3 regions of the Diaphorobacter sp. JS3050 genome follow, and region 2 is predicted to be linked to each of the others. Evidence: predicted binding sites of a transcription regulator. Region 2 holds the regulator's gene; each other region holds the start of a gene.

What was found. Region 2 encodes sigma-54, which starts transcription at its own class of promoters, with help from an activator protein. Its sites were predicted from a motif close to TGGCANGNAANCTGCTTT; they were not measured.
Region 1: the regulator sigma-54 is predicted to act here: its motif matches at 4,148-4,165, upstream of nirB (nitrite reductase large subunit NirB).
Region 3: the regulator sigma-54 is predicted to act here: its motif matches at 3,657-3,674, upstream of HND92_RS00940 (TorF family putative porin).

What each region holds. Positions count from the first base shown of each region.
Region 1 is NZ_CP053553.1:2,636,667-2,646,250, forward strand. Features, by position in the region: gene HND92_RS12680 (efflux RND transporter permease subunit) at 1-2,261, shown strand, start outside; gene HND92_RS12685 (efflux transporter outer membrane subunit) at 2,258-3,844, shown strand; gene nirB (nitrite reductase large subunit NirB) at 4,333-6,798, shown strand; gene nirD (nitrite reductase small subunit NirD) at 6,875-7,264, shown strand; gene HND92_RS12700 (nitrate reductase) at 7,642-9,584, shown strand, end outside.
Region 2 is NZ_CP053553.1:363,121-372,704, forward strand. Features, by position in the region: gene HND92_RS01725 (DUF3016 domain-containing protein) at 16-600, shown strand; gene HND92_RS01730 (DUF2214 family protein) at 640-1,095, shown strand; gene HND92_RS01735 (PsiF family protein) at 1,196-1,528, opposite strand; gene argS (arginine--tRNA ligase) at 1,654-3,357, shown strand; gene HND92_RS01745 (SPOR domain-containing protein) at 3,370-3,996, shown strand; gene HND92_RS01750 (thiol:disulfide interchange protein DsbA/DsbL) at 4,055-4,705, shown strand; gene lptA (lipopolysaccharide transport periplasmic protein LptA) at 4,879-5,538, shown strand; gene lptB (LPS export ABC transporter ATP-binding protein) at 5,562-6,314, shown strand; gene HND92_RS01765 (RNA polymerase factor sigma-54) at 6,367-7,944, shown strand; gene HND92_RS01770 (thioesterase family protein) at 7,948-8,391, shown strand; gene HND92_RS01775 (class I SAM-dependent RNA methyltransferase) at 8,388-9,584, shown strand, end outside.
Region 3 is NZ_CP053553.1:210,362-219,945, reverse strand. Features, by position in the region: gene HND92_RS00955 (SMP-30/gluconolactonase/LRE family protein) at 1-913, opposite strand, end outside; gene HND92_RS00950 (ammonium transporter) at 1,055-2,482, opposite strand; gene glnK (P-II family nitrogen regulator) at 2,529-2,867, opposite strand; gene HND92_RS00940 (TorF family putative porin) at 2,888-3,619, opposite strand; gene HND92_RS00935 (YifB family Mg chelatase-like AAA ATPase) at 3,839-5,377, shown strand; gene HND92_RS00930 (methyl-accepting chemotaxis protein) at 5,482-7,215, shown strand; gene HND92_RS00925 (SDR family NAD(P)-dependent oxidoreductase) at 7,286-8,095, opposite strand; gene HND92_RS00920 (LysR family transcriptional regulator) at 8,204-9,121, shown strand; gene HND92_RS00915 (ABC transporter ATP-binding protein) at 9,152-9,584, opposite strand, start outside.

The sequences.
Region 1 (9,584 bases), 1.7 Mb from region 2:
CGGACGCCGTGGCCGCCAAGCTGGCGGAGCTCAAGCCCTACTTCCCCAACCAGATCGACTATTTCGTCAGCTCCGACTCCACGCCCTTCGTGCGCGCCTCGATCCGCGAAGTGGCCACCGCGCTGGGCGAGGCCATGGTGCTGGTGGTGATCGTGATGTTCATCTTCCTGCAGAACTTCCGCGCCACGCTGATCCCTGCGATCGCCGTGCCAGTGGTGCTGCTGGGCACCTTCGGCGTGCTGGCCGCGGCGGGTTACTCGATCAACACGCTGACCATGTTCGCGCTGGTGCTGGCCATCGGCCTGCTGGTGGACGACGCCATCGTGGTGGTGGAGAACGTCGAGCGCGTGATGCACGAGTCGGGCCTCTCGCCCAAAGAGGCCACGCGCCACTCGATGCGCGAGATCACGCCCGCGCTGGTGGGCATCGGCCTCACGCTGTCGGCGGTGTTCGTGCCGATGGCGTTCTTCGGCGGCTCCACGGGGGTGATCTACCGGCAGTTCTCCATCACCATCGTGGCGGCGATGGCGCTGTCGGTGCTGGTGGCGCTCACGCTCACGCCGGCGCTGTGCGCCAGCATCCTCAAGCCGTCCGCCCACCTGGGCAAGGACCCGCAGGTGCGCCGCGGCCTGCTGGGGCTGAACGACCGCTTCTTCCTCTGGTTCAACCGCCACTTCGAGACCAACACGCTGCGCTACCAGCGCGGCGTGCGCTGGATGCTGCACCGCGCCAAGCGCATGCTGCTGATCTTTGCCGCCATCTGCCTGGCCGTGTGGTGGATCATCGGCCGCGTGCCGACGGCCTTCCTGCCCGATGAAGACCAGGGCTACATCCTGGCCAACGTCAACCTGCCCGCTGGAGCCACCGACGCGCGACTGCAGGACGTGCTGGACCAGGTGAATCTGTACTTCAAGGACGTGCCCGAGGTCATCAGCTTCAACCAGGTCTCAGGCCTGAACGGCGACCAGAGCTCGGCGCGCGCATTCATCCGCCTCAAGCCCTGGGACCAGCGGCCGCTGGCCAGCCAGTCCGCGGCGGCCATCGCCCACCGCGCCACCCAGGATCTGGCCAAGATCCGCGACGCGCGCATCTTCGTGTCGCAGCCGCCGGCCGTGCGCGGCCTGGGCTCCAACGCGGGCTTCAACTTCATGCTCAAGGACATCAACGGCCTGGGGCACGAGGCGCTGCTGGCCGCCAAGGACCGGTTCCTGGCCGAGGCGCGCAAGCACCCCGAGCTGACCAACCTGCGCACCACCAACCTGGACGACGCCACCGAGCTGCGCCTGGACATCGACGACCGCAAGGCCGCCGCGCTGGGCCTGAGCTACGACGCCATCAACAGCGTGCTCTCCAGCGGCATGGGCGGCACCTACGTGAACGACTTTCTGAACAACGGCCGCGTCAAGCGCGTCTACATCCAGGGCGACGCGCCGCACCGCATGCTGCCGCAGGACATCGGCAAGTGGACCGTGCGCAACAAGAACGGCGAGATGGTGCCGTTCGGCACCTTCTCCAAGGCCCACTGGGCCTATGGCTCGCCGCAGCTCATGCGCTACAACGGCGCGCCCGCCTATGAGATGGTGGGCAGCGCCGCGCCGGGCGTCAGCTCGGGCGTGGCCATGAAGATCGTGGAGGACATCCTGAAGGGCCTGCCCCCCGGCATTGCGTACGAATGGACGGGCGCCTCGCTGCAGGAGCGCCAGTCGGGCGCGCAGGCGCCGCTGCTGTACGCCATCTCGATCCTGTTCGTGTTCCTGTGCCTGGCCGCGCTGTACGAGAGCTGGACCGTGCCCCTGTCGGTGATGCTGGCCGTGCCGCTGGGCGTGCTGGGCGCGCTGCTGGCGACCTGGACGCGGGGCCTGGCCAACGACGTGTACTTCCAGGTCGGCCTGATCACCACGGTGGGTCTGGCCTCCAAGAACGCCATCCTGATCGTCGAGTTTGCCGTGCAGTTGCAGGAACAGGGCCGCAAGCTGCTGGATGCCACGCTGGAAGCCGTGCGCATGCGCCTGCGCCCCATCCTCATGACCTCGCTGGCCTTTGGCTTCGGCGTGGTGCCGCTGGCCCTGGGCACGGGCGCCGGCGCAGGCGGGCGCAATGCCATCGGCACGGCCGTGCTGGGCGGCACCGTGGCCTCCACGGTGCTGGGCATCTTCATGGTGCCGGTGTTTTTCCTGCTGATCCGCAGCTGGTTCAAGAGCCGCTCGCGCCAGGAAGACGCGGCCCAGCCTGCCCCCATCCATCCGGAGAGTGCCGCATGACGCGCCCCCATCCCTTCACGCCTGTGACCGCCGCCCTGGCCTGCGCCCTGCTGGCCGGCTGCAACCTGGCGCCACGCTACGAAGCGCCGCCGCTGCCCGTGCCGGACACGGTGGCATCGCCCCTGCCCCAGCCACCGACCGCCGGCGCCGTGGCGCTGCCGGACGGCGGCCCCATGGCCTGGCAAGACTTCGTGCAGGACGCCCGCCTGCGCACGGTGGTGGAACAGGCCCTGGCGAACAACCGCGACCTGCGCGTGGCGGTACTGGCCATCGACAAGGCCCGCGCGCAGTACGGCGTGGTGCAGGCCGACCGCTTTCCCACGGTGAACGCGGCCGGCGCGGGCAACCGCAGCCGCACCGCCGACGACCTGACCGCCGCGGGCCGCTCCAACACCACCAGCCAGTACAGCGCCACACTGGGCTTCAGCAGCTACGAGATCGACTTCTTCGGCCGCGTGCGCAACCTGAACGATGCCGCGCTGCAGGAGTTCCTGCGCGTGGCGGAGAACCGCCGCAGCGTGCAGCTCAGCCTGGTGGCCGAGGTGATCGGCGCCTGGCTCACGCTGGACGCCGACGCGCGCCGCCTGCAACTGGCACGCGAGACCCTGCGCACGCGCCAGCAGGCCCTGGAACTCACGCAGCGCAGCCATGAACTGGGCGCCAGCTCGGGCCTGGTGCTGGCGCAGGCCCAGTCGGCGGCCGACACTGCACGCGTGGATGCGGCCGCCTTCGTCTCGCAGCTGGCGCGCAGCCGCAACGCCCTGGCCCTGCTGGTGGGATCGCCCGTGCCCCCAGCGTTGTTGCCCGCCAGCGTGGCCACCGTGGAAACGGCCATGCCGGTCACGGCCATGGCGGGCCCGGCCACGGCTGCAACCCAGCCCTCTCCCGGCACCGGTACTGCGAACAGTCCTGCCCCCCGGTCCCCCGTCCCCGCGCTGGCCGATCCCGCGGCGCCCGCAACGGCGCTGCTGGCCGTGCCTGCAGACGTTCCGTCCAGCGTGCTGCTGCGCCGCCCCGACGTGCGCGCGGCCGAGCATGCACTGCAGGGCGCCACGGCCAATATCGGCGCGGCCCGCGCGGCGTTCTTTCCGTCGATCACGCTCACGGCCTCGGTGGGCACGGCCAGCAATGCGCTGTCGGGCCTGTTCGAGGGCGGCAACGGCACCTGGGCGTTCGCGCCGCAGATCCGCCTGCCGATCTTCGACGCCGGCCGCAACCAGGCCAACCTGCGCGTGGCCGAGGTGACGCGCGACACCGCCGTGGCCCAGTACGAGAAGGCCATCCAGACCGCCTTCCGCGAGGTGGCCGACGCGCTGGCCGAGCGCGCCACGCTCACCGAGCGCCTGCAGGCGCAGGGCTCGCTGGTGCAGGCCACACAGCGCACGCTGCAGCTGTCGGACGCACGCTTTCGCCTCGGTGCGGACAACTACCTCGCCGTGCTGGACGCGCAGCGCACGCTGTATGCCGCACAGCAGGCGCAGATCACGCTGCAACTGGCCGAGCAGGTCAACCGCGTGACGCTCTACAAGGTGCTGGGCGGCGCCTGGACGGACCCAACACCACCGCCGGCAGGCGGCTCCTGATTCCATCGCTGGCAGCGCTTGAGGGGCAAGCGCTGGACGCTGTTTTTGTTCAATTGCGGTGCACCGGGCGCGCACGCAGGGGCCGTGCCACCGGCACAACATCCCCTACGAGGTCCGGGCGCAATCAGGACGCCAGCGCTCGCACCATCGCGCCGCCACTTGCACCACGGCGGTGCGCAGCCCGCCACGCCCGCCCAAGCGCGCGATTGCTCCTAAAACCATAGCTGCTCGCACTTGTCCATCAAGCGATAGCGGACTATTCATCCCAACCCATGAGCGCACACCTCTCACCCCGCCGCACCCTGGCACGCCCATTGCATTGAAGCCAGCGCGGCCACGGTAGGCCGCAGCGCGTGCCCTCTCCAACGGCGGAGGCAGGGCTCGCGGGACGAAGGCGTCCCCACCCGCAACCAGGCCCCTGCCCGGTGCGGCGTGCGGACGCCTTTTTTGTTGATGTGGCTGCGCGGGGCATTCCCGCCGGGGAGACGATGGTGAAGCAATCCAGGCTGGTGATGGTGGGCAATGGCATGGCAGGCGTGCGCGCGCTGGAAGAGCTGCTCAAGATCGCGCCCGACCTCTACGACATCACGGTGTTCGGCGCCGAGCCGCACCCCAACTACAACCGCATCCTGCTGTCGCCCGTGCTGGCGGGCGAGCAGACGCTGGAGGAGATCGTCCTCAACGACTGGTCCTGGTATGCGGACCACCACATCACGCTGCACGCGGGGTGCACCGTGACCCACGTGGACCGCACGCGGCGCACCGTGCATGGCGTGGCGCAGGACGGCCGCACCGTCGAGGCCCCCTACGACCGGCTGATCCTCGCCACGGGCTCCAACCCGTTCATGCTGCCCATTCCGGGCCGTGAGCTGCCCGGCGTGCTGGCCTACCGCGACATCGCGGACACGCAGGCCATGATCGACGCTGCCGCCAGCTACAAGCACGCCGTGGTGATCGGCGGCGGCCTGCTGGGCCTGGAGGCGGCCAACGGCCTCATGAAGCGCGGCATGCAGGTCACCGTGGTGCATGCGGGCGAATGGCTCATGGAGCGCCAGCTTGACGACGTGGCGGGCAAGCTGCTGCAGCAGTCGCTGGCCGAGCGCGGCATGCAGTTCCTGATGCAGGCCCAAACGCAGGAACTGGTAGCCGGCGGCGACGGCCGCGTGGCCGCGGTGCGCTTCAAGGACGGCAGCGAGGTGCCCGCCCAGCTCGTGGTGATGGCCGTGGGCATCCGCCCCAACACGGCCCTGGCCGAGCAGATGCACCTGCACGTCAACCGCGGCATCGTCGTCAGCGACACGCTGCAGACCGTGACCGACCCGCGCATCTACGCCGTGGGCGAATGCGCGGCGCACCGCGGCATCGCCTACGGGCTGGTGGCGCCGCTGTTCGAGCAGGGCAAGGTGCTGGCCAACCACCTGGCGGAATGGGGTATCGGGCGCTACCAGGGCTCGCTCACCTCCACCAAGCTCAAGGTCACGGGCATCGACCTGTTTTCCGCCGGCGACTTCCAGGGCGGCGAGGGCACGGAGGAAATCGTGCTCAGCGACCCGCATGCCGAGGGCGGCGGTGTGTACAAGAAGCTGGTGCTCAAGGACGACCGGCTCGTGGGCGCCTGCCTCTATGGCGACACGGTGGACGGCAGCTGGTACTTCAAGCTGCTGCGCGACGGCCGCAGCGTGGCCGACATCCGCGACCGGCTCATGTTCGGCGAATCGCACCTGGGCGACGCGGGCCATCAGGGCCAGAACAAGGCCGCCGCCATGGCCGACAGCGACGAGGTCTGCGGCTGCAACGGCGTGACCAAGGGCCAGATCTGCAAGGCGATCAAGGACAAGGGCCTGTTCACGCTGGACGAGGTGCGCAAGCACACCAAGGCCAGCGCCAGCTGCGGCTCGTGCACCGGGCTGGTGGAGCAGATCCTCATGGCCACTGCGGGCGGCGACTATTCCGCCACGCCCAAGACCAAGCCCGTGTGCGCCTGCACCGACCACGGCCACCAGGCCGTGCGCGAAGCCATCCGCACACACCGGCTGCTGACCGTGGACGGCGTGTTTCGCTTCCTGGAGTGGAAGACGCCCAACGGCTGCGCCACCTGCCGCCCGGCCGTGAACTACTACCTCATCAGCACTTGGCCCAAGGAGGCGCGGGACGACCCGCAAAGCCGCTTCATCAACGAGCGCAGCCACGCCAACATCCAGAAGGATGGCACCTACAGCGTGGTGCCGCGCATGTGGGGCGGCGAGACCAGTGCCGCCGAACTGCGCCGCATCGCCGACGTGGTGGACAAGTACCAGATCCCCACGGTGAAGGTCACGGGCGGCCAGCGCATCGACCTGCTGGGCGTGAAAAAGGAAGACCTGGTCAACGTCTGGCGCGACATCGGCATGCCCTGCGGCCACGCCTACGCCAAGGCGCTGCGCACCGTGAAGACCTGCGTGGGCAGCGAGTGGTGCCGCATGGGCACGCAGGACAGCACGCAGCTCGGCAAGGACCTGGAGCACGCCTTCGTGGGCATGTACGCGCCGCACAAGGTCAAGTTCGCCGTCAGCGGCTGCCCGCGCAACTGCGCCGAGAGCGGCATCAAGGACGTGGGGATCATCGGCGTGGACTCGGGCTGGGAGATGTACGTGGCCGGCAACGGCGGCATCAAGACCGAGGTGGCGCAGTTCTTCACCAAGCTCAAGACCGCCGAGGAGGTGCTGGAGTACACGGGCGCCTTCATGCAGCTGTACCGCCTGGAGGGCTGGTACCTGGAGCGCACGGTGCATTTCGTCGCCCGCGTGGGATTGGACTACGTCAAGCGCCGCGTACTCCAAGATGCCCCCGGCCGCCAGGCGCTGTGGCGCGAGCTGCAGGACGCGCTGGCGGGCGAGCCCGACCCGTGGTTCGAGTTCGAGCCGGCAGCGGTGGACCGGCGCCAGTTCATCCCGATCACGCCGATCCCCGCATGAACGTTGGCATGAGTTTCAGTCAAAAGTGCCTGTCACGCCCTGCCAGCAAGCGCCAACAGCTCCTAAAGGAATAGCTATGACCACCTGGACCCCGATCTGCTCCCTGGACGACATCCCCGTGCTCGGCGCGCGCCGCGTGGCCCGCCCGCACGGCATGGACGTGGCCGTCTTCCGCAACGACGCCGGCGGCGTGTTCGCCCTGCTCGACCGCTGCCCCCACAAGGGCGGCCCCTTGAGCCAGGGCATCGTCTTCGGCAACAGCGTGGCCTGCCCGCTGCACAACTGGACCATCGGCCTGTGCGACGGCCAGGCCGCCGCCCCCGACGAAGGCTGCACGCCGCGCTTTCAGGTCAAGGTGGAAGCCGGCACCGTCTACCTGGACGCCCAGGAGCTGGCCCACCACGCCCTGGACCTGCAACGCCCCGTGGCCGGCCCCGCGCTGCGCTGCAAGGCAAACCCACCATGACCCCGCGCAGGCGCAACGTGCCGCGCAAGGCCAGGCCGAGCGCAGCGATGGCCCGAATGGGCTGTCCGGTTTCCTGGTTCCCTTCAGGATGCGCCGAGGAGCGCAGCGGCCAGCGGATCAGGGCTCGCGATTGTTTGAGCGCCAAAGGCGCGAGTTCGAGCGAGACCCCGCTGGACGCGAGCACCGCAGGTTGCCCGCAGCGAAGCGGAGGGACGCAGCCTGTAGGGTCGTCTTTCTTTGGCCTACCTTTCTTTGACGAAGCAAAGAAAGGTAGGTGCGCCGCCGGGCGCACATCCCGGCCAGCGACATCAAAAAAATATAGCTACCCGCGCCCGCCTATCAAGCCTTAAAGCCCCAAAACCCCAAGAAACCACGCCATGAAAGAAACCCCCTCCACCTGCCCCTACTGCGGCGTAGGCTGCGGCGTGATCATCCAGTCCGACGGCGACACCATCACCGGCGTGCGCGGCGACCCCCACCACCCCGCCAACTTCGGCCGCCTGTGCACCAAGGGCAGCACCCTGCACCTCACCGCCAGCCGGCCCGTCACACTGCAGACCCGGCTGCTGCAACCCCAGCTGCGCCCGCAGCGCGGCCAGGCAGCGCACCCCATCGACTGGGACGCGGCTCTCGACACCGCGGCGCAGCGCTTCGCCGCCACCATCGACCGCCACGGCCCCGACGCGGTGGGCTTCTACCTGAGTGGCCAGTTGCTCACCGAGGACTACTACGTCTTCAACAAGCTGGCCAAGGGCCTGATCGGCACCAACAACATCGACACCAACTCGCGCCTGTGCATGAGCAGCGCCGTGGCCGGCTACAAGGCCACGCTGGGCGCCGACGCGCCGCCCGCCTGCTACGACGACCTGGCCCACGCGCAGTGCCTGTTCATCGCCGGCAGCAACACGGCCTGGGCGCACCCCATCGTGTTTCGCCGCATCGAGGACGCGCGCGCCGCCAACCCGGCCATGAAGATCATCGTGGCCGATCCGCGCCGCACCGACACCGCGGCCATGGCCGATCTGTTCCTGCCCCTGCTGCCGGGCAGCGACGTGATGCTGTTCAACGCCATGCTGCACGTGATGCTGCGCGAGGGCTGGGTGGACCAGGGCTACATCGCGCGCCACACCAGCGGCTTTGCCGATCTGCAGGCCGTGGTGCAGGACTGCACGCCCGAGCGCGCTGCCGCCGTCTGCGGCCTGCCGCCGCAGGACATTGCCACCGCAGCGCGCTGGTTCGCCGGCGTGGAGGGCATGGCGGGGGGTGGGCCGCGCCGGCCCACGCTGAGCCTGTACTGCCAGGGCCTGAACCAGAGCACCAGCGGCACGGCCAAGAACGCCGCGCTGATCCACCTGCACCTGGCCTGCGGGCAGATCGGCCAACCGGGCGCCGGCCCCTTCAGCCTGACGGGCCAGCCCAACGCCATGGGCGGACGCGAGGTGGGGGGCCTGGCCAACCTGCTGCCCGCGCACCGCGACATGGCCAACCCCGACCACCGCGCCGAAGTGGCCCGGCTGTGGGGTGTGGAGTCGGTGCCCGCGCGGCCCGGCAAGACCGCGGTGGAAATGTTCCAGGCCGCGGCCGACGGCGAGATCAAGGCGCTGTGGATCGCCTGCACCAACCCCGCGCAGAGCCTGCCCGACCAGACCACCGTGCGCCGCGCCCTGCAGCGCGCCGAGTTTGTGGTGGTGCAAGAGGCCTTCGCCACCACCGCCACCGCGCAGTACGCCGACCTGCTGCTGCCCGCCACCACCTGGGGCGAAAAGACCGGCACCGTCACCAACAGCGAGCGCCGCATCAGCCGCGTGCGCGCGGCAGTGGCCGCACCCGGCGGCGCGCGGCACGACTGGCAGATCGCGCTGGCGCTGGCGCAGCGGCTGGAGAGGCACCTGCGCCCCGGCCAGCCCACGCTGTTCCCCTACACCGGCGACACGGCGCAGGCCTGCGCCGAGGCCATCTGGAACGAACACCGCGAGACCACGCGCGGGCGCGACCTGGACATCACCGGCCTGACCTGGGCCGCGCTGGAGGCCGACGGGCCGCAGCAGTGGCCCTACCCGAGCGGCGCCCGCACGGGCCGCGCGCGCCTGTATGCGGACGGCGTCTTTCCCACTCCCGACGGGCGTGCGCGCTTCGTCCCCACGGCCTGGCAGCCCCTGGCCGAGCCGCCCAGCGCGCGCTACCCGTTCAGCCTGACCACGGGACGCCTGCGCGACCAGTGGCACGGCATGAGCCGCACCGGCACGCTGGGGCGGCTGTTCGGCCACGCGTCCGAGCCCGCGCTGCAGATGCACCCGCAGGACCTGCAGCGCCTGCAGCT
Region 2 (9,584 bases):
CATACAGGAGCTTTCATGCGCATTCCCGTTCTTTCTGTTCTCCCCGCGTTGCCCGCCGCTCGCTGGATGCTGGCCGTCATGGCGCTGGCCCTGGTCGCCGGCTGCGCCTTGCCCGCCCGGCACGCGGAAACCACGCCGCGCGCGCACGGGGTGCCGGCCGGCATGGTCAGTGTCACCTACGCGGATCCGGCCGGCTTTGCCGAGGCGCGCGAGCAAACCCCGCACGAGCCCGCCGCGGCCCGGCGTGCCTGGATGGATGCGCTGTGCGAGCACCTGGCCGAGCGCGTGGCCGCAGCCTTGCCGGAGGGCGAGCGCGCGGAGGTGCACATCACCGACGTGCGCCGCGCCGGTGCATTCGAGCCCGCGGCGGGGGCCACCGCCCAGGCGGTGCGCGTGGTGCGCGACGTGCATCCGCCGCGCATCGCGCTGGAGTTCAAGCGCCTCTCGCCCGACGGCCGCACCCTGGCCGAAGGCAGTCGCACGCTGCCGGGCTTGGCATTCCAGATGCGCGGGGACCGCTATACTGGCGACAAGCTGCGCCACGAAAAGACGCTGATCGACGATTGGGTGGCGCAGGAGTTCTCCGCGCGCCGCCCCTGACCTGTGCGCGCCGCGCGTACCTCTGCCGAAAGGAAACCCGTGACCACCGAAGCCCTGCTCGCCTATGCCCACATCTTGGCCTTCCTCATGGCCGCCACCTTCCTTGCCAGCGAGACCGCGCTGTGCCGCAAGGAGTGGATGAACGCGGCCGCAGTCGAGCGGCTGGCGCGGGTGGACATGCTGTACGGTATCTCGGCGCTGCTGGTGCTGGCCACGGGCTTGGCGCGCACCTGGTGGGGCATGAAGGGCGGAGCGTGGTACTGGTCGCAGCCGCTGCTGCATGCCAAGGTCACGTTGTTCGTGGTGATCGGGCTGATGTCCATCGTCCCGACCATGCGCTTCCTGCGCTGGCGCCGAGCGGTGCGCGCCGGCGGCGCGCTGCCCTCGGATGACCAGGTGCGCAGCACGCGCCGTCTGGTGATGATCGAGGCCCATCTGCTGGCGCTGATTCCGCTGTTGGCCGTCTTCCTGGCACGCGGCGTGGGCACGCGCTGAGCGCCGAGGGAAGGGCAAAAAAAGAAACCCCGCGGGCGGCAGGCGCGCGGGGTTTGCTCGTGCAGGCCCGATGGGCGGGCCCGTGCGGTGCGTCGGTCCTTTAGCTGGCCGCGCCGCTCAGGCACTCTTTCATGAAGGCCTTGCGGGCGTCGCCCTTGAGGTTCTTCGCACCGGCGTCCGCGTTGCAGCTCTTCATCTTGTCCTGCTGGGTGGACGCCTTGTTGCCGCTCAGGCACTCCTTCATGAAAGCTTTGCGTTCGTCGCCCTTGAGGTTCTTGGCGCCGGCGTCGGCATTGCAGGTCTTCATGCGCGTCTGCTGCGCCGTGGGCGCCTTGGCGGGGGCAGAGGCGCCGGTCGCGGGGGCGTCCGCAGCGTGTGCGGCGAACGAAAGGGCAAAGCCGGCAGCGGCCAACAGGGGAAGCAGTTTCTTCATGTAATGCTCCTGCAAAAAAGGAAAAGGTGAATGCGCCCGTCGGCAACGCAGTGCCCCACGGGCCACCCAGCATAACGCCGGGCGGTCACGAATGGATGACGGGTCGGCCCGTAGAATCCGCCCCCATGCTCTCCGTCAAACAGGAATTGCTCGCGGCGCTGGCCGACGAGCTGGAAAAGGTGTCGCCCGGCGCAGGCAGCCGCGCGGCCTTCGAATCTCCCAAGGTCGCTGCCCATGGCGACCTCGCGTGCACGGCCGCCATGCAGCTGGCCAAGCCCCTCAAGCAGAATCCCCGCGCACTGGGTGAACAGCTACAGGCCGCGCTGGAGGCCACGCCCGCGTTCCAAAAATGGGTGCAGGCCATCGAGATCGCCGGCCCCGGTTTTCTGAACATCCGCCTCAAGCCCGCCGCCAAGCAGCAGGTGGTGCACGAGGTGCTGGCGCAAGGCGCGCAATATGGCTACCAGCCGGCGCGCGGCGAGAAAGTCCTGGTGGAGTTCGTCTCCGCCAACCCCACCGGGCCGCTGCACGTCGGTCACGGCCGCCAGGCCGCCATCGGCGACGCCATCAGCCATCTGTACGCCACCCAGGGCTGGAGCGTGCACCGCGAGTTCTATTACAACGACGCGGGCGTGCAGATCGACACCCTCACCAAGAGCACGCAACTGCGCGCCAAGGGCTTCAAGCCGGGGGATGACTGCTGGCCCACCGACGCGGACAACCCGCTGGCCAAGAATTTCTACAACGGCGACTACATCCAGGACATCGCCGACGCCTTCCTCGCCAAGTCCACCGTCCAGGCCGATGACCGCGCGTTCACGGCGAATGGCGATGTCGAGGATTACGAGAACATCCGCCAGTTCGCCGTGGCCTACCTGCGCAATGAGCAGGACAAGGATCTGCAGGCCTTCAACCTCCAGTTCGACCAGTACTACCTGGAGTCCAGCCTCTACGCCAACGGCCATGTGGACGCTACCGTGCAGCGCCTCGTCGCCAACGGCAAGACCTACGAGCAGGACGGCGCGCTGTGGCTCAAGTCCACCGACTACGGGGACGACAAGGACCGCGTCATGCGCAAGCAGGACGGCACGTACACCTACTTCGTGCCTGACGTGGCCTACCACATCCAGAAGTTCCAGCGCGGCTTCACCAAGGTGGTGAACATCCAGGGCACGGACCACCACGGCACCATCGCGCGCGTGCGCGCCGGCCTGCAGGCGGCGGACGTGGGCATCCCCCAGGGCTACCCCGACTACGTGCTGCATACCATGGTGCGCGTGGTGCGCAATGGCGAGGAGGTCAAGATCAGCAAGCGCGCCGGCAGTTACGTGACGCTGCGCGACCTGATCGAGTGGACCAGCAAGGACGCGGTGCGTTTCTTCCTGCTGTCGCGCAAGCCCGACACCGAATACACCTTCGACGTCGACCTGGCCGTGGCGCAGAACAACGACAACCCCGTGTATTACGTGCAGTACGCCCATGCGCGCATCTGCTCGGTGCTGCGCGGCTGGCGCGAGGACTACGACGTGGCCGCGCTGCGCGATGTGGACCTGTCGCCGCTGGAAGGCCCGCAGGCCCAGGCGCTGATGCTGCTGCTCGCCAAGTATCCCGAGATGCTCACCGCGGCCGCGGCCGGCAATGCGCCGCACGACGTGACCTTCTACCTGCGCGACCTGGCTGCCGCCTACCACAGCTATTACGACGCCGAACGCATTCTGGTGGACGACGAGACCGTCAAGCAGGCGCGGCTGGCGCTCGTCGCCGCCACAGCGCAGGTATTGCACAATGGATTGGCGGTGCTGGGCGTGTCTGCGCCAGCCAGAATGTAAGTGACCACTGATATGAAGAAACAGCAACGCGGCGGCACCATCGTGGGCTTCATCCTCGGGGTGGTCGTGGGCCTGGGAGCCGCGCTGGCCGTGGCCGTGTATGTGACCAAGGTGCCCGTGCCCTTCCTGAACAAGAGCACGCCGCGTGCGTCCGAGCAGGACGAGGCCACGAAGAACAAGAACTGGGACCCCAACGCGCCGCTGTACGGCAAGAACCCTGCGCGCCCCGCTGCGCCGGCTGCCGTTCCCGCGTCCGACACCGCGACCGCCGCAGCCCAGCCTGCGTCGGGTCCGCGGGCGGCGGCCAGCCGGCCCGGCGCGGCACCGACGTCGGCCGACCCGCTGGGCGACCTGGCCCGCGCGAAGGCCAACGCGGCGCCCGCTCCCGCGACCAGTGCCGATCCTTTCGAGTACTTCGTGCAGGCGGGCGCGTTCCGCACCCAGCAGGATGCCGATGCGCAGCGCGCCAAGCTGGCCATGCTGGGCTGGGAGGCGCGCGTCAGCGAGCGTGAGCAGAACGGCCGCACGGTGTTCCGCGTGCGCGTGGGCCCGTTCGGCAAGCGTGACGACGCCGAGTCGCTGAAGGAAAAACTCGATGGCGCGGGGGTGGAGTCCGCGCTGGTCCGGGTGCAGCGCTGAACTTTTGCCCGCGCTGGCGCTCACAACCCTCCATGCTGTCCAGGAGTGATCCCAACCTATGAAACGCCGTGAGTTTTCTCTGACCGTCGCCTCCGCGGCCACCGCCCTGAGCCTGCCGCTGGCGGCGCCCGCATTGGCGCAAGGCCGCCAGTTCAAGGAAGGCAAGGACTACGTCAAGCTGGGCAAGCCCGTCGCAACCGAGGCACCTGCCGGGAAGATCGAAGTTATCGAGTTCTTCTGGTACAGCTGCCCGCACTGCAATACGTTCGAGCCTTCGCTGGAGGCCTGGATCAAGTCGGCGCCCAAGGACCTGCACATCCGCCGCGTGCCCGTGGCGTTCAATGCGAGCTTCGTGCCGCAGCAAAAGCTCTACTACGCGCTGGAAGGCATGGGCAAGCTGCCCGAGCTGCATGCGAAGGTGTTCCGCGCGGTGCACGTGGAACGCCTGCCGCTGAACAAGGACGAGCTGATCTTCGACTGGATCGGCAAGCAGGGCGTGGACGTGGCGAAGTTCAAGGAGGTCTACAACTCCTTCACCGTATCCAACCAGGTACGCAAGGCGTCGCAGCTGCAGGACGGCTACCAGGTCGAAGGCGTGCCCTCCATGGGAGTGGCCGGCCGCTACTACACCGACGGCACCATGGCCGGCAACATGCAAAGCGTGCTGCAGGTGGTGGAGCACCTGGTTGGCGTAGCGCGCAAGGGCTGAAGCGCCCCGCCGCCACCAGCGACAAGCGCGCCTACGGGCGCGCTTTTTTCATGCCTGCGCACCGGTTGGCGCGGCGGCATGACAGCCGGTGGCAGGCCTGTACGGGTTGATGCGATCCACTGCGGCGGCGGCGCGCTTGCGTCAGTACAATGACCGCAAGATTCGTGCCCTCTATGAGAACCCGATTGCCCTTCCTCCTCCTGTCCCGCGCCGCAGCGCTGGCCCTGGCGCTGGCTGCATCGCCGCTGGTGCATGCCGAAAAAGCCGACCGCAACAAGCCCATGAACATCGAGGCCGATGCCCTGCGCCACGATGAGCTCAAGCAGACCAGCGTTTTCACCGGCCGTGTCGTCATGACCAAGGGCACCATCGTGCTGCGCGGCGCGCAGCTGGAGGTGCGCCAGGATGCCGACGGCTTCCAGTACGGTGTGGTGACGGCCGAGCCGGGCAAGCGCGCTTTTTTCCGGCAAAAACGTGACACCGCGCCGGGCGCGCCCGACGAGTTCGTCGAGGGCGAGGGCGAGGTCATCGAATACGACGGCCGCGCCGACGTGGTGAAGCTCATCCGCCGCGCCGAGCTGCGCCGCTACCGCGAGGCCACACTGACCGACGAGCTGGCCGGCGCCCTCATCGTCTACAACAACCTCACGGACGTGTTCACCGTGGACGGGCAGAAGACCGCGCCCGCCGGCGCCACTGCCGGCACGCCGGGCGGCCGGGTGCGGGCGGTGCTCGCGCCCAAGGAGCCTGCCTCGGGCACCAGCGCCACGCCGCCCGTGCGCACCGAGCCGCCCGCGCTGCGTACCAGCCCCAGCCTGGACGGCGCAAAGTGAGCGCGGCCTTGGACGATGCGCGCATGAGCGAAGGCGTCAGCCGCCTGGAGGCGCTGCACCTGGAGAAGTCCTACGGCAGCCGCAAGGTGGTCAAGGACGTGTCCGTGGTCGTGCAAAAGGGCGAGGTGGTGGGCCTATTGGGCCCCAACGGCGCCGGCAAGACCACGTCGTTCTACATGATCGTCGGCCTGGTGCGCAGCGACGGCGGCCGCATCAGCATCGACGGGCAGGACGTGACGGACATGCCCATCCACCGGCGCTCGCGGCTGGGCCTGTCGTACCTGCCGCAGGAAGCCTCGATCTTTCGCAAGCTCAATGTCGAAGACAACGTGCGCGCGGTGCTGGAGCTGCAGACCGACGAGGCCGGCCGCACCCTGCCGCGCGCCGAGGTGGAGCGGCGCCTGACCGCGCTGCTGCAGGAGCTGCGCGTGGACCACCTGCGCAAGTCGCCTGCACTGGCGCTGTCGGGCGGCGAGCGCCGGCGCGTGGAGATCGCGCGCGCGCTGGCCACGCAGCCGCGCTTCATCCTGCTGGATGAGCCCTTCGCCGGCATCGACCCGATCGCCGTGATCGAGATCCAGCGCATCATTGGCTTTCTCAAGGCGCGCGGCATTGGCGTGCTGATCACCGACCACAACGTGCGTGAGACGCTGGGCATCTGCGACCACGCCTTCATCATCAGCGACGGCCAGGTGCTGGCTCAGGGTACGCCGTCGGACATCGTCGACAACGCGGAAGTGCGCCGGGTGTACCTGGGCGAGCACTTCCGCATGTGAGAGTGATGGGCGACCACGGCGCGATGCAGGACCAGACAGTGGGTTGCAGGCCATGAAGCCCGGCCTGTCGCTGCGCGTCTCGCAGCACCTGGCGCTCACACCGCAGCTGCAGCAGTCGATCCGCCTGCTGCAGCTGTCCACGCTGGAGCTGGCCCAGGAGGTCGAGCAGATGCTCGACGAGAACCCCTTCCTGGAGCGCACGCTGGAAGAGGCCCCGCGCGAGGAGTTCGGCCTGGCCCAGGCCGATGCACCGGTGAGCGAGCAAGACCGCGAAGCCGAAGATGCTATTTATTCAGGAGCTGTCAGCGCAGGACAGGAAAGCGCTACAAGCCAAAATGATGCAGAAACCTCCACCGCCGAAACGACGGCCGAACCCGCGGACTGGGAAGGCGACGGCTCGGTAGACCTGGCGCCCGACGACAGCGAGTGGGGCGGCGACGCCCCGGCGCGCAACGGTGCCGGCGCGGGGAGCGACGACGAGGTGGACGCCACCGAGCTGGCCCGCAGCCAGGAGTCGCTCACGGCCTTCCTGCACCGCCAGGCGCTGGCGCTGCGCCTGTCCGAGCTGGACATGGCCGCGCTGCGCTTCCTCATCGAATCGCTGAACGACGACGGCTACCTGGACGAGCCGCTGCAGGACCTGGCCGCCAGCCTGGCGGGCACCGAAGACCCCGAGCAACTCGATGAACTGGTGCACCGTTTCACCGTGGCGCTGGGCCTGCTGCAAAGCCTGGAGCCCGCAGGCGTGGGCGCGCGCGGACTGGCCGAATGCCTCACGCTGCAGTTGCGCGCGATGGACCAGGACGAAGAGGGCGACCCCGACGTGATCCAGGCCGCGCTGGCCATTTGCGGCCAGCCGCTGGACCTGCTGGCCAAGCGCGACGTGCGCCGCCTGGCGCAGGCCTGCGGCACCAGCGAAGAGCGCACGCGTGCCGCGATGGCCTTGATCGCACGGCTGGAGCCACGTCCGGGCAGGCGCTTTGCCGACGTGGACCGCAACATCATCGTGCCCGACGTGATCGTCAAGAAAACTGGCCGCGGCGGACAGCAGAACTTCAGCGTGCAGCTCAACCCGGACGTGATGCCGCGTCTGCGCGTGCACGACATCTACGCCGGTGCGTTGCGCGGCGGCCGTGGCGAAGGCCACCAGGCGCTGCAGGCACGGCTGCAGGAGGCGCGCTGGTTCATCAAGAACATCCAGCAGCGTTTTGACACCATCCTGCGCGTGTCGCGCGCCATCGTGGAGCGGCAGAAGAACTTCTTCGTGCATGGCGAACTGGCCATGCGCCCGCTGGTGCTGCGCGACATTGCCGATGAACTGGGCCTGCACGAGTCCACCATCAGCCGCGTGACCACCGCCAAGTACATGGCCACGCCGCAAGGCACCTACGAACTCAAGTATTTCTTCGGCTCGGGGCTGGGCACCGAAACCGGCGGCAACGCCTCCAGTACGGCCGTGCGCGCGCTCATCAAGCAGTTCATCGCGGCCGAGAACCCGCACAAGCCGCTGTCGGACAGCCAGATCGCCGAGATGCTCAAGGAGCAGGGCATTGAATGTGCGCGCCGCACCGTGGCCAAATACCGTGAGGCGCTCAAGATCGCCCCGGCCAACCTCCGCAAGGCACTTTGAACCATGGCACGCGTCGTCTTTGACCTTCCCCCGCACTTCGGCTTCAGTACCGAGCTGCAGATCTACATCAGCCATGTCAACCAGGGCGGGCACCTGGACAACGCGCAGTTGCTCAGCCTCGTGTCCGAGGCGCGTGTGCGTTTCTTCAAGTCGCTGGGCTACCCCGAGGCCGACGTGGCGGGCCTGTCCACCGTGGTGGGCGACATCGTGGCGCAGTACAAGTCCGAGGCGTTCCACGGCGAGACGCTGCGCGTGGAGATGACGCCGCAGGATTTCAACCTCTACGGCTTCGACCTCGTCTTCCGGATGACCGAGAAGAGCCAGGGGCGCGAGATCGCGCGCGGCAAGACCGGCATCGTCTTCATCGACCGGGCGGCCCGCAAGCCCGCACCCATTCCTGAATCCGTGCTCCAGCCATTGCTGCAGCGCGCAGCACAGCCGCAATGAACCAGCTTCAACTCTTTTTGCCCTGCGCCGCTGGCGTGGAGGGCTATCTGGCCGACGAGGTGCACAGCCTCACGGGGCTGGCCGGGCAGGACCTGCTCGTGGGCCGCGCGGGCGTGCTGCTGCGCGCCTCCTGGCGCGATGCGCTGCGCCTGAACCTGCACAGCCGCCTGGCGCAACGCGTGCTGGTGCAACTGGCCGAGCGGCCCTACCGCAACGAGGACGATATCTATGCCGCCGCGGCCGACGTGGCCTGGGAGATCTGGTTCACCCCGCGCCAGAGCTTCAAGGTGGAGGTGACGGCGCGGCACAGCCCGCTCAAGAGCCTGAACTTCGCCGCGCTGCGCGTGAAGGATGCCGTGGCCGACCGCTTCCGCGCCAAGGCCGGCGTGCGTCCCGACGTGCAGACGCAGTGGCCCGACGTGCGCGTGCACCTGCACCTGACCAGCGACCGCGCCCAGATCTACATCGACACCTCGGGCGAGCCGCTGTTCAAACGCGGCTGGCGCGAGGACAAGGGCGACGCGCCGCTCAAGGAAACGCTGGCCGCGGCGATGATCGCCGCCACCGGCTGGGACCCGCATGGCGAGCAGCCGCTGCCGCTGTACGACCCCTGCTGCGGCAGCGGCACCGTGGTCATCGAGGCCGCGCAGATCGCCTGCCGCATCGCGCCGGGCCTGCAGCGGCGCTTTGCCTTCGAGAAGCTATTGCCGCACCAGGCCCATGTCTGGTCTGCTATCAAGGATGAAGCGGCCAGCGCCGTTACCGCGGCTTCGGTGCCGATTTTTGGCAGCGACGTGTCGCACCGCATGGTGGACTTTGCCCAGCGCAATGCCGTGCGCGCCGGCGTGGCCGACGCGGTGCAGCTGCGCGGCGGCGACGCGCTGCAGCGCATGCCGCCCAGTGAACAACCCGGGGTGATGCTGCTGAATCCGCCGTATGGCGAGCGCATCGCCGCGGCCGGCACGGCGGGGCGCAATGCGCGTGAGCGCATGTCCACGGTCGAGCGCATGGGCCGCGAGACGGCGCAGACCGAGGACGGCGTGGACTTCTTCGCGCAGTTGGCCGCGCACTGGAAGAAGCACTACGCCGGCTGGCAGGCCTGGATGCTCACGCCCGACCTCAAGCTGCCCGGCAAGATGCGCCTGAAGGAGTCGCGCCGCGTGCCGCTGTGGAACGGCCCCATCGAATGCCGC
Region 3 (9,584 bases), 150 kb from region 2:
CCGCCACGGCCACGCGGGTGGACAGCACCCGCCCCGACTGGGGCCAGCGCGCCAGCTCATCGGCACTGCGGCCCTTGCGTGCAGAGGTGACGAACAGCGTGTGCCCGTCAGGCCCACCCACACAGGGCATGGTGGGGCAGGACAGCGGCGTGGGCAGCTCGGCCAGCACCTCGCCGCGCGGCGACAAGCGCAGCACGCGCGCGCCCTCGTACAGCGCGCACCAGTAGGCGCCTTCGACATCCACAGCGGCACCGTCAGGGCGGCCGCCATAGGGGACTGCCTCATCGCGCGTCGCAAAGCGGTGCAACACACGCGGCGCCCCGATGGGCTCCAACTGGGCGTTGCAGTCCCACGCGCGGATGGTGTGCGAGGGCGTGTCGCTCCAATACAGCGTGCGCCCGTCCGGCGACCAGGCCAGTCCGTTGGCGGTGGCCACGCCGTCCAGCATGCGGCGCACCGTGGGAGCATCGGGGCCGTCCTGGTCCCCGCCGCGCAGGTCGATGCAGTACAGCGCAGCGACGGGCTGGCGCGGGCCCTGGGCGGGCTCATGCACCGTACCCACCCACAGGCGCCCGAGCGCGTCGCACTTGCCGTCGTTGGCACGCTCGGTCGCCGGGTCGATGGGCAAGTTCGCCAGCGTGAGGAGCGGCCCGCCCCAGCGCGGCGCGTGGCAGATGCGGTCGCGCAGCGCCACCACCAGGCCTGCGGGTGTGCCCCCCTGGCGCGCCGGCGCGATGCAGCCGGGCTCGGCCGGCAGGGGCCAGCATTGCGCATCGCTCCCGTGCACGCCGCTGCGCCACAGCGCGCGGCCGGCGATGTCCACCCAGTACAGACGGGACTCCAGGGGGTGCCAGAAGGGAGATTCGCCGAGTTGCGCAGGCGCGGCGGCCAGGGGCGTCCAGGCAGTGTTCATGCAGGCATTATTGGCCCCGGGCCTGCGCGCCGCACAAAGAAAAGGCCCGCCAAGGGCGGGCCCAAACACGGGACAGGGAGTTACTCGCTTGTAGTCGGAGGGCCGCCGCGCCACCACGCGGCGCCCGCCGTTCAACGCCGCTCAGCGGTGGTAGGCCGTCTCGCCGTGGGAGGTGATGTCCAGGCCCTCGCGCTCGGCTTCCTCGCTCACGCGCAGGCCCACCAGCAGGTCGGCGACCTTGTAGGCGATGAAGGACACCACGCCCGACCACACGATGGTGAACAGCACGCTCTTGACCTGCACCCACACCTGCGCGCCCATGCTGAAGGTGTCGGGCGTCAGGCCGCCGGTGCCGCCCAGGCCCTGGGCCGCGAACACGCCGGTGAGGATGGCGCCCACGATGCCGCCCACGCCATGCACGCCAAACACGTCGAAGGCGTCGTCCACGTTCAGCATCTTCTTCAGGCCGCTCACGCCCCACAGGCAGACCAGGCCGGCGATCAGGCCGATCGCGATGGAGCCCATGGGGCCCACGAAGCCCGCGGCGGGCGTGACCGCCACCAGGCCGGCCACCGCGCCCGAGGCCGCGCCCAGCATGGAGGCCTTGCCCTTGTGCAGCGCTTCGCCGGCAATCCACGACAGCGTGGCGGCCGAGGTGGCCAGAACGGTGTTCACGAAGGCCAGGCCCGCAACGGTGTTGGCGGCCCCTGCAGAGCCGGCGTTGAAGCCGAACCAGCCCACCCACAGCAGCGAGGCGCCCACCATGGTCAGCGTGAGCGAGTGCGGAGTGAACGCTTCGCGGCCAAAGCCGATGCGCTTGCCCACCATGTAGGCACCCACCAGGCCCGCGATACCGGCATTGATGTGCACCACGGTGCCGCCCGCAAAATCGAGCGCGCCGTCGGCCGCCAGCAGGCCGCCACCCCACACGATGTGGGCCATGGGCACGTAGCTGAAGGTGAACCACAGCAGCGCGAAGATGAGCACGGCCGCAAAACGCATGCGTTCCGCAAAGGAGCCCACGATCAGCGCCACGGTGATGGCCGCGAACGTGCCCTGGAAGGCGATGAACACGTATTCGGGAATGGTCGCCAGCGCACCAAAGGTTTCCTGGCTCACGCCCTTCAGGAAAAGCTTGGACAGGTCGCCCACGAATTGGCCCTCGCCGGAGAACGCGAGGCTGTAGCCATAGATGGACCACAGCAGCGACACCAGGGCAAAGATCACGAACACCTGCATCAGCACGGACAGCATGTTCTTGGTGCGGCACAGCCCCCCGTAGAACAGGGCCAGGCCCGGGATGATCATCAGGATCACGAGCAGCGTGGAGGTCAGCATCCAGGCGGTGTCGCCCGAGTCCACCTTGGGCGCGGCGGGCGCCGCTGCCGCGGGTGCGGGTGCGGGTGCCGCAGCAGGTGCTGCGACGGGCTCGGCAGCGGGCGCAGGCGCGGGGGCGACGGCCACGGGCTCCGAAGCCGCCGCGGCCGCGTCGGGTGTCTGGGCCAGCGCGCCGGCGCCACCGGCCAGCAGGCTTGCACCGATCAGTAGGGAAGCAAATAGTTTTTTCATGGCAGATCTCTGGGTCGGGAGGGACGAATGCCTGTGCGGCGCGCGCTCACAGGGCTTCCTGGCCGGTCTCGCCGGTGCGGATGCGCACCACCTGCTCCAGGTGCGCCACGAAGATCTTGCCGTCGCCGATCTTGCCGGTGCGGGCCGCGCCTTCGATGGCCTCGATGACGCGTTCCACCAGCTCGTCGGCCACGGCGGCCTCGATCTTCACCTTGGGCAGGAAGTCCACGACGTACTCGGCGCCGCGGTACAGCTCGGTATGGCCCTTCTGGCGGCCGAAGCCCTTCACCTCGGTCACGGTGATGCCCTGCACGCCGATGTCCGACAGGGACTCGCGCACCTCGTCGAGCTTGAAGGGTTTGATGATGGCGGTGACCATTTTCATGATCGGTTCCTTGTCGAGAGTTAAAGGGTCTTGGTGAGGGAGACGATCAGGCGGGCCTTGTTGGCATCGCCGAAGAAGCCCTTCTTGTTGGCTCCGGCAACCGCCGCGGACAACGACAGGCCGGCGCCGAAGTCGTAGGCGCCGCCCACGCTGTAGTCCACGTAATTGGGCACGCCCAGATCCTTGATGTCGCTGGCGAAGCGCGTGTAGCCCACGGACGCCTTCAGCGTGACGCTGGGCGCAACCTCCTGCGCAAACGCCAGGTTCAGGTAGCCCGTGTTGCGCCCGCGGTTGCTGGAGGTCTTGGCGCCCGCCCAGCCGAAGTAATCCTTGGACACGGTGTGCGAGTACTTGGCCGTGAACGGGCCGTACGTGGCCGCACCGTACAGCTCGGTGGTGTTGCCGCTGGTGTTGCCCGGGTACACATACGTGAGCGCGCCCACATCCAGGTCCACCTCGCCGGCCTTGAATTTGTAGCCACCGTAGAAGTCGGCCTCGATGGAGTTGCCGGACAGCCAGTCCACGCTGGAGTTCCAGTTGCCCACGTAGAAGCCGCTGTCGCCAAAGCTGTAGTCGAACCCGCCCTGGATGGCCGGGTTCACGGCCTTGATGCGGTTCACGTCCTGGTCCTGGCCGCGGAACTTGTAGTTGCTGGTCAGCGACACATTGGCAGTGAGCTGGGCGCTGGCAAGGCCCGGTACGGCGACGGCCGCAAAAGCGAGGGCCAGGGTCTTGAGGGAAAAGCGGTGCATGGTTCCTCCAGTGTTGGGCGACGGTTGACACCCCCTCAATGCATGGACCGTGCCACCCCGAAATCCGCCCCGCGACGGCCTGCCGGGTACCATCCTGAGACATACGTGCAGTCACAGGGGTTGCAGCCCGGCGCATTTCGCACCAGCCTGGTGCAGGGCCGCCCCCTGGCGCATCCCGTCGCCATGGTTGCACGCACATGCCTGGGGAGATCCGTTGCGATGAGTCTTGCTTTGGTGCAAAGCCGCGCCCTGCTGGGCCTGCACGCGCCCGCCGTTACGGTGGAAGTACACCTGGCGAACGGGTTGCCCAGCTTCGCGCTGGTGGGCCTGGCCGATGTCGAGGTCAAGGAGGCGCGCGAGCGCGTGCGCTCCGCGCTGCAGAACGCCGGGCTGGAATTCCCGGCCAACAAGAAGATCACCGTGAACCTGGCGCCGGCCGATCTGCCCAAGGACTCCGGCCGCTTCGACCTGCCGATCGCGCTGGGCATCCTGGCCGCGAGCGGGCAGATCGACGCGGCCCGGTTGGACGGCTGGGAGTTCGCCGGCGAGCTATCGCTGTCGGGCCTGCTGCGCCCGGTGCGCGGCGCCCTGGCGACCAGCTTGGCGCTGCGCGCGCTGGCGCAGCCCGTACGCACGGTGCTTCCCCCCGGCAGCGCCGAAGAAGCTGCGCTGGTGCCGGGCACCGAGATCTACCGCGCGCACCACCTGTTGGACGTGGTACGCCAGTTCGTGCCCGTGCCCCCGCCGAACGATGATGGCGCGGACGACGGCGGTTGGCAGCGGCTGCAACCCGCGCCGCCGGCCCCGGCCACCGATGGCCCGGACCTGGCCGACGTGAAGGGGCAGGCCGCGGCCAAGCGCGCACTGGAGATCGCTGCCGCAGGCGGGCACGGGCTGCTGCTCGTGGGGCCCCCGGGCTCGGGCAAGTCCATGCTGGCCCAGCGTTTTGCCGGGCTGCTGCCCCCGATGGGGGTGGAGCAAGCGCTGGAGAGCGCGGCCATTGCCAGCCTGGCCGGGCGCTTCACCCCCGCGCAGTGGATGCAGCGCACCACAGCCAGCCCGCACCACAGCTGCAGCGCGATCGCGCTGGTGGGTGGGGGCTCGCCGCCGCGCCCGGGCGAGATCTCGCTCGCGCACGAAGGCGTGCTGTTCCTCGATGAATTCCCCGAATTCGCCCGCAGCGCCCTGGAGGCGCTGCGCGAGCCGCTGGAGAGCGGGCGCATCACCATTGCCCGGGCGGCGCAGCGCGCCGAGTTCCCGGCGCGCTTTCAGCTCGTGGCGGCCATGAACCCCTGCCCCTGTGGTTTTGCGGGCTCGCACCAGCGCGCCTGCCGCTGCACACCCGACCAGATCGCGCGCTACCAGGGCAAGCTCAGCGGCCCGCTGCTGGACCGCATCGACCTGCATGTGGAGGTGCCCGCGCTGCCGCCCGAGGAACTGCTGGGCGCCCCGCCCGGCGAACCCAGCGGCGCCGTGCGCGAACGCGTGGCCCGCGCGCACGAACGAGCGCTCCAGCGCCAGGGCAAGGCCAACCAGGCATTGCAGGGCCAGGAGCTGGAACAGATGGCGGCGCTGGACGCGCCGGCCGCGCGGTTCCTGCAGGCCGCGGCGGCGCGCCTGGCGTGGTCGGCGCGCAGCACGCACCGGGCCCTCAAGGTTGCACGTACTATTGCCGATCTATCGGGCTGCGGGACCGTGGGCGCCGCCCATGTGGCCGAAGCCGTGCAATACCGGCGCGTCCTGCGCGCACCGGCGTGACGCGCCACCGCTGCCCTTCCTTGTTTGAATCCTCCTGAAGATCCTATGAAAAACCTCAGCATCGGCACCCGCCTGGGAGGCGGCTTCGCCCTGTCCTGCTGCTGATGGCCCTGATGACGGCCTTTGGCGTATGGCGCCTGCAGACCGTGGCGCAAGCCACCAACGAGATGACGCAGCAACCCCTGGCGGTGGAGCGCATGATCAGCGACTGGTACCGCTACGTGTACAGCGCGGCGCGGCGCACCTCGGCCATCGTCAAGAGCACGGACCCCTCGCTCGGCCAGTTCTTCGCGGCGGACACCGCCACCTCCACGCGCGAATCGGCCGAGCTGCAAAAGCGTATCGAAACACTGCTCACCAGCGACGAGGAAAAGGCCCTGTGGGCCGACATCCAGAAGGCGCGCGTGACCTACCTGTCCTCGCGCGACCAGGCCGTGAAGGCCAAGGCCGAGGGCCAGCTGGAGGAGGCCGAACGCCTGCTCACCCAGGTGTACCTGCCCGCCACCGACCAGTACGTGGCGCTGATCCAGCGCCTGCTGGACATGCAACGCGCCCGCATCGACGCCACGGCGCAGGGGATCAATGTCACCTATGGGCAAAGCCGGCTGTGGCTGATCGTGCTGGGCGTGCTCGGCCTGGGCGCAGGCGCCCTGTGCGCATGGTGGCTCACACGCGGCATCACGCGGCCGCTGGCGCAGGCCGTGCAGGTGGCGCGCGCCGTGGCGGCCAACGACCTCACCAGCCGCGTGCAGGTCGACTCGCGCGACGAGACCGGCCAGCTGCTGCAGGCGCTGCAGGAGATGAACGCCAGCCTGTCGCAGGTGGTGGCGCGCGTGCGCTCGGGCACCGACGGCATCGCCACGGCGTCCAGCCAGCTCGACGCAGGCAACCAGGACCTGTCCTCGCGCACCGAGGAGCAGGCCAGCTCGCTGCAGGAAACCGCCGCCTCGATGGAGCAGCTGACCAGCACCGTGCGCCAGAACGCCGACAACGCGCGCCAGGCCAACCAGTTGGCTTCCTCCGCCGCGCAGACGGCCACGCAGGGCGGCCAGGTGGTGGCCGGCGTGGTGCAGACCATGGGCGCCATCAACGCCAGCAGCCGCAAGATCAGCGACATCATCGGCGTGATCGACTCGATCGCCTTCCAGACCAACATCCTGGCGCTGAACGCCGCGGTGGAGGCCGCGCGCGCCGGCGAGCAGGGTCGCGGCTTTGCCGTGGTGGCCGGCGAGGTGCGCGCACTGGCACAGCGCAGCGCGGCTGCCGCCAAGGACATCAAGGGCCTGATCGGCGACTCGGTCGCCAAGGTGGAGGAAGGCTCCCACCAGGTCGAGGAAGCCGGCCGCACCATGGACGCCATCGTGCAGAGCGTGCAGCGCGTGAGCGACCTGGTGGCCGAGATCACCGCCGCCAGCCAGGAGCAGAGCGCGGGCATCGAGCAGGTGCACCAGGCCATCACGCAGATGGACCAGGTCACGCAGCAGAACGCCGCACTGGTGGAGGAAGCCACCGCCGCCACGGGCTCGCTCAAGGCCCAGGCTGGCCAGTTGGCCCAGGCAGTGAGCGTGTTCCGCGTGGAAGGCCTGCAGGCCGCCCAGACGGCAACGGCAGCGGCAGCGGCAGCGCCCGCCCCCTCCGCCGGCCCGCACCGGCCACAACGACCACAACGACCAAGCCCCCGCAGCAGCGCGCACGCTGGCGGCGCCCGCCCGCCCGGCAGCGGCCAAGGCGGCCCCGGCCGCCGCGCGCCACAGCGACGACGATTGGGAAGCCTTCTGAGTGCCCCGGGCGGGGATGCCCCACCCGCCCCGTTTTGCTACGTTATTTATAGCTGTTAGCGCTGATTTAACAAGCGCTACAGCCCAAAAAATGCAGTAAAGCAACCAGGCGCAGCCCCGCTGCCGGGCGTCAAACGAACATGCCGCCCGATGCCTCGATGCGCTGTGCGTTCACCCAGCCCGTGCCCGGCTGCAGCAGCGCAGCGATCACGCCACCGATGTCGTCCGGCAGGCCCACGCGGCCCAGCGCGGTCTGGCCGGCGATGAAGGCGTTGAGCTGCGCGTTGTCGCGCACGGCGCCGCCGCCAAAATCCGTCTCGATCGCGCCAGGCGCCACCACGTTCACGGCAATGCCGCGGGCGCCCAGTTCCCTGGCCAGGTAGCGCGTCAGCACCTCCACCCCGCCCTTCATCGCCGCATAGGCCGCGTAGCCCGGTAGCGCGAACCGCGCCAGGCCCGACGACACGTTCAGGATGCGCCCGCCGTCGTTCATCAGCGGCAGCAGCTTCTGTGTGAGGAAAAACACGCCCTTGAGGTGGATGTTGACCATGTCGTCGAACTGCGCCTCGGTGGTCTCCATGAAGCTGGCATACACGCCCACGCCGGCGTTGTTCACGAGGAAGTCGAAACGCTCGCGCTGCCAGTGCCGCGCCAGCACGTCGCGCACCTGGCCTGCGAAAGCGGTGAAGGTGGCGCTGGCCGCCACGTCCAGGGGCAGCGCCACGGCGCGGCGGCCGAGGGCCTCGATCTCGGCGACGACGGCCTGCGCCTCGGCGGCCTGGTTGCGGTAGGTCAGGATCACATCGGTGCCGGACCGCGCCACGTGCAACGCGGCATTGCGGCCCAGTCCCCGGCTGCCGCCGGTGATGAGGGCGATGGCCGGACGGGCGGCCATGCCGGCGGTGGCCGTAGAGGAGGAAGAAGATGCGGCGTGGGTCATGGCGGGAACCTTTCAGTGAGGAGTGAGAAGCAGTGAACGGACTCTATTGATCCGCGCTGCATCCATAAATCACTGAAAATTGATCGCATCGTTCTTTGGATACGAACAATGAGCCCGTTTGACCGCATGCACATCTTCGTCCGCGTGGCCGAGCTGGCCAGCTTCACGCAGGCCGCCGAAGCGCTGGGCATCCCCAAGGCCAGCGCCTCCACCGCCGTGCAGCAACTCGAAACCCAGCTCGGCACGCGCCTGCTGCACCGCACCACGCGGCGCGTCCAGCTCACGCAGGACGGGCAGGCCTATTACGAGCGGTGCAAGGATCTGCTGGCGGACGTGGACGAGCTGCAATCCATGTTCCAGCACCCCGACGGCGCCGGCCTGAAAGGACGCGTGCGCATCGACATGTCCACGGGCATGGCGCGCAACGTGGTGGTGCCCCGCCTGCCCGAACTGCTGGCGCCCCACCCCGGTCTGGAGGTGGAGCTGAGCAGCACCGAGCGCCGCGTGGACGTGGTGCGCGAGGGCTTCGACTGCGTGCTGCGCACGGGCGCCGTGGTGGACAGCAGCCTGGTCGCGCGCCCGCTGGGGCTGGTGCGGCTGGTCAACTGCGCCAGCCCGGCCTATCTGCGCGCGCATGGCACGCCACGCTCGCTCGCCGACCTGCCGGGCCACCGGCTGGTGCATTTCGTGAACACGCTGGGCGCCCGCTCTGCAGGCTTCGAGGCCGTGGTGGATGGCGCACTCGTGCTCACCCCCATGCAGGGCGCCCTCACGGTGAACAATGCCGAGGCCTACATGGCCGGCTGCCTGGCGGGGCTGGGCCTGATCCAGGTGCCGCATCTGGGCGTGGTGGACCTGCTGGCGCGCGGCGATCTGGTCGAAGTGCTGCCGCAACTGGCCGCCCCGCCGATGCCGCTCACGCTGATGTACGCCAACCGCCGCAACCTGCCGCGGCGCGTGCGCACGGTGATGGACTGGCTGGCGCAGGTGGTGGCGGAGCATCTGGCGCAGGTGGCCGCCGCCTGAACGGCCTGGCCCCCACGTGTCCCTGGGCCGCTAGACGCCCAGGTACTGCCGCCGCGCCGCGGCGTCGCCCGCCAGCTGCGCCATGCCGGCGCTGTACACGATGCGGCCCTGCTCCAGCACGCAGGCGCGGTCGGCCACGGCCTCGGCGAAGGGCAGGTTCTGTTCGCTCAGCAGGATGCCGATGCCCTCGGCCTTCAGCGCGCGGATGGTGCGCGCCATCTGCTGCACGATGACCGGCGCCACGCCCTCCGAGGGCTCGTCCAGCAGCACCAGCAGCGGCTGGCCCATGAGGGTGCGCGCCACGGTCAGCATCTGCTGCTCTCCGCCGCTCATGCGCCCGCCGGGGCGGTCGGGCATTTCGCCCAGGTTGGGGAACAGCGTGAACAGCCGCTCGGGCGTCCACAGCGGCGCGGGCGTGCCGTCCGGCCAGTGGCGGGGTTTTTGGCGGCCCACCTCCAGGTTC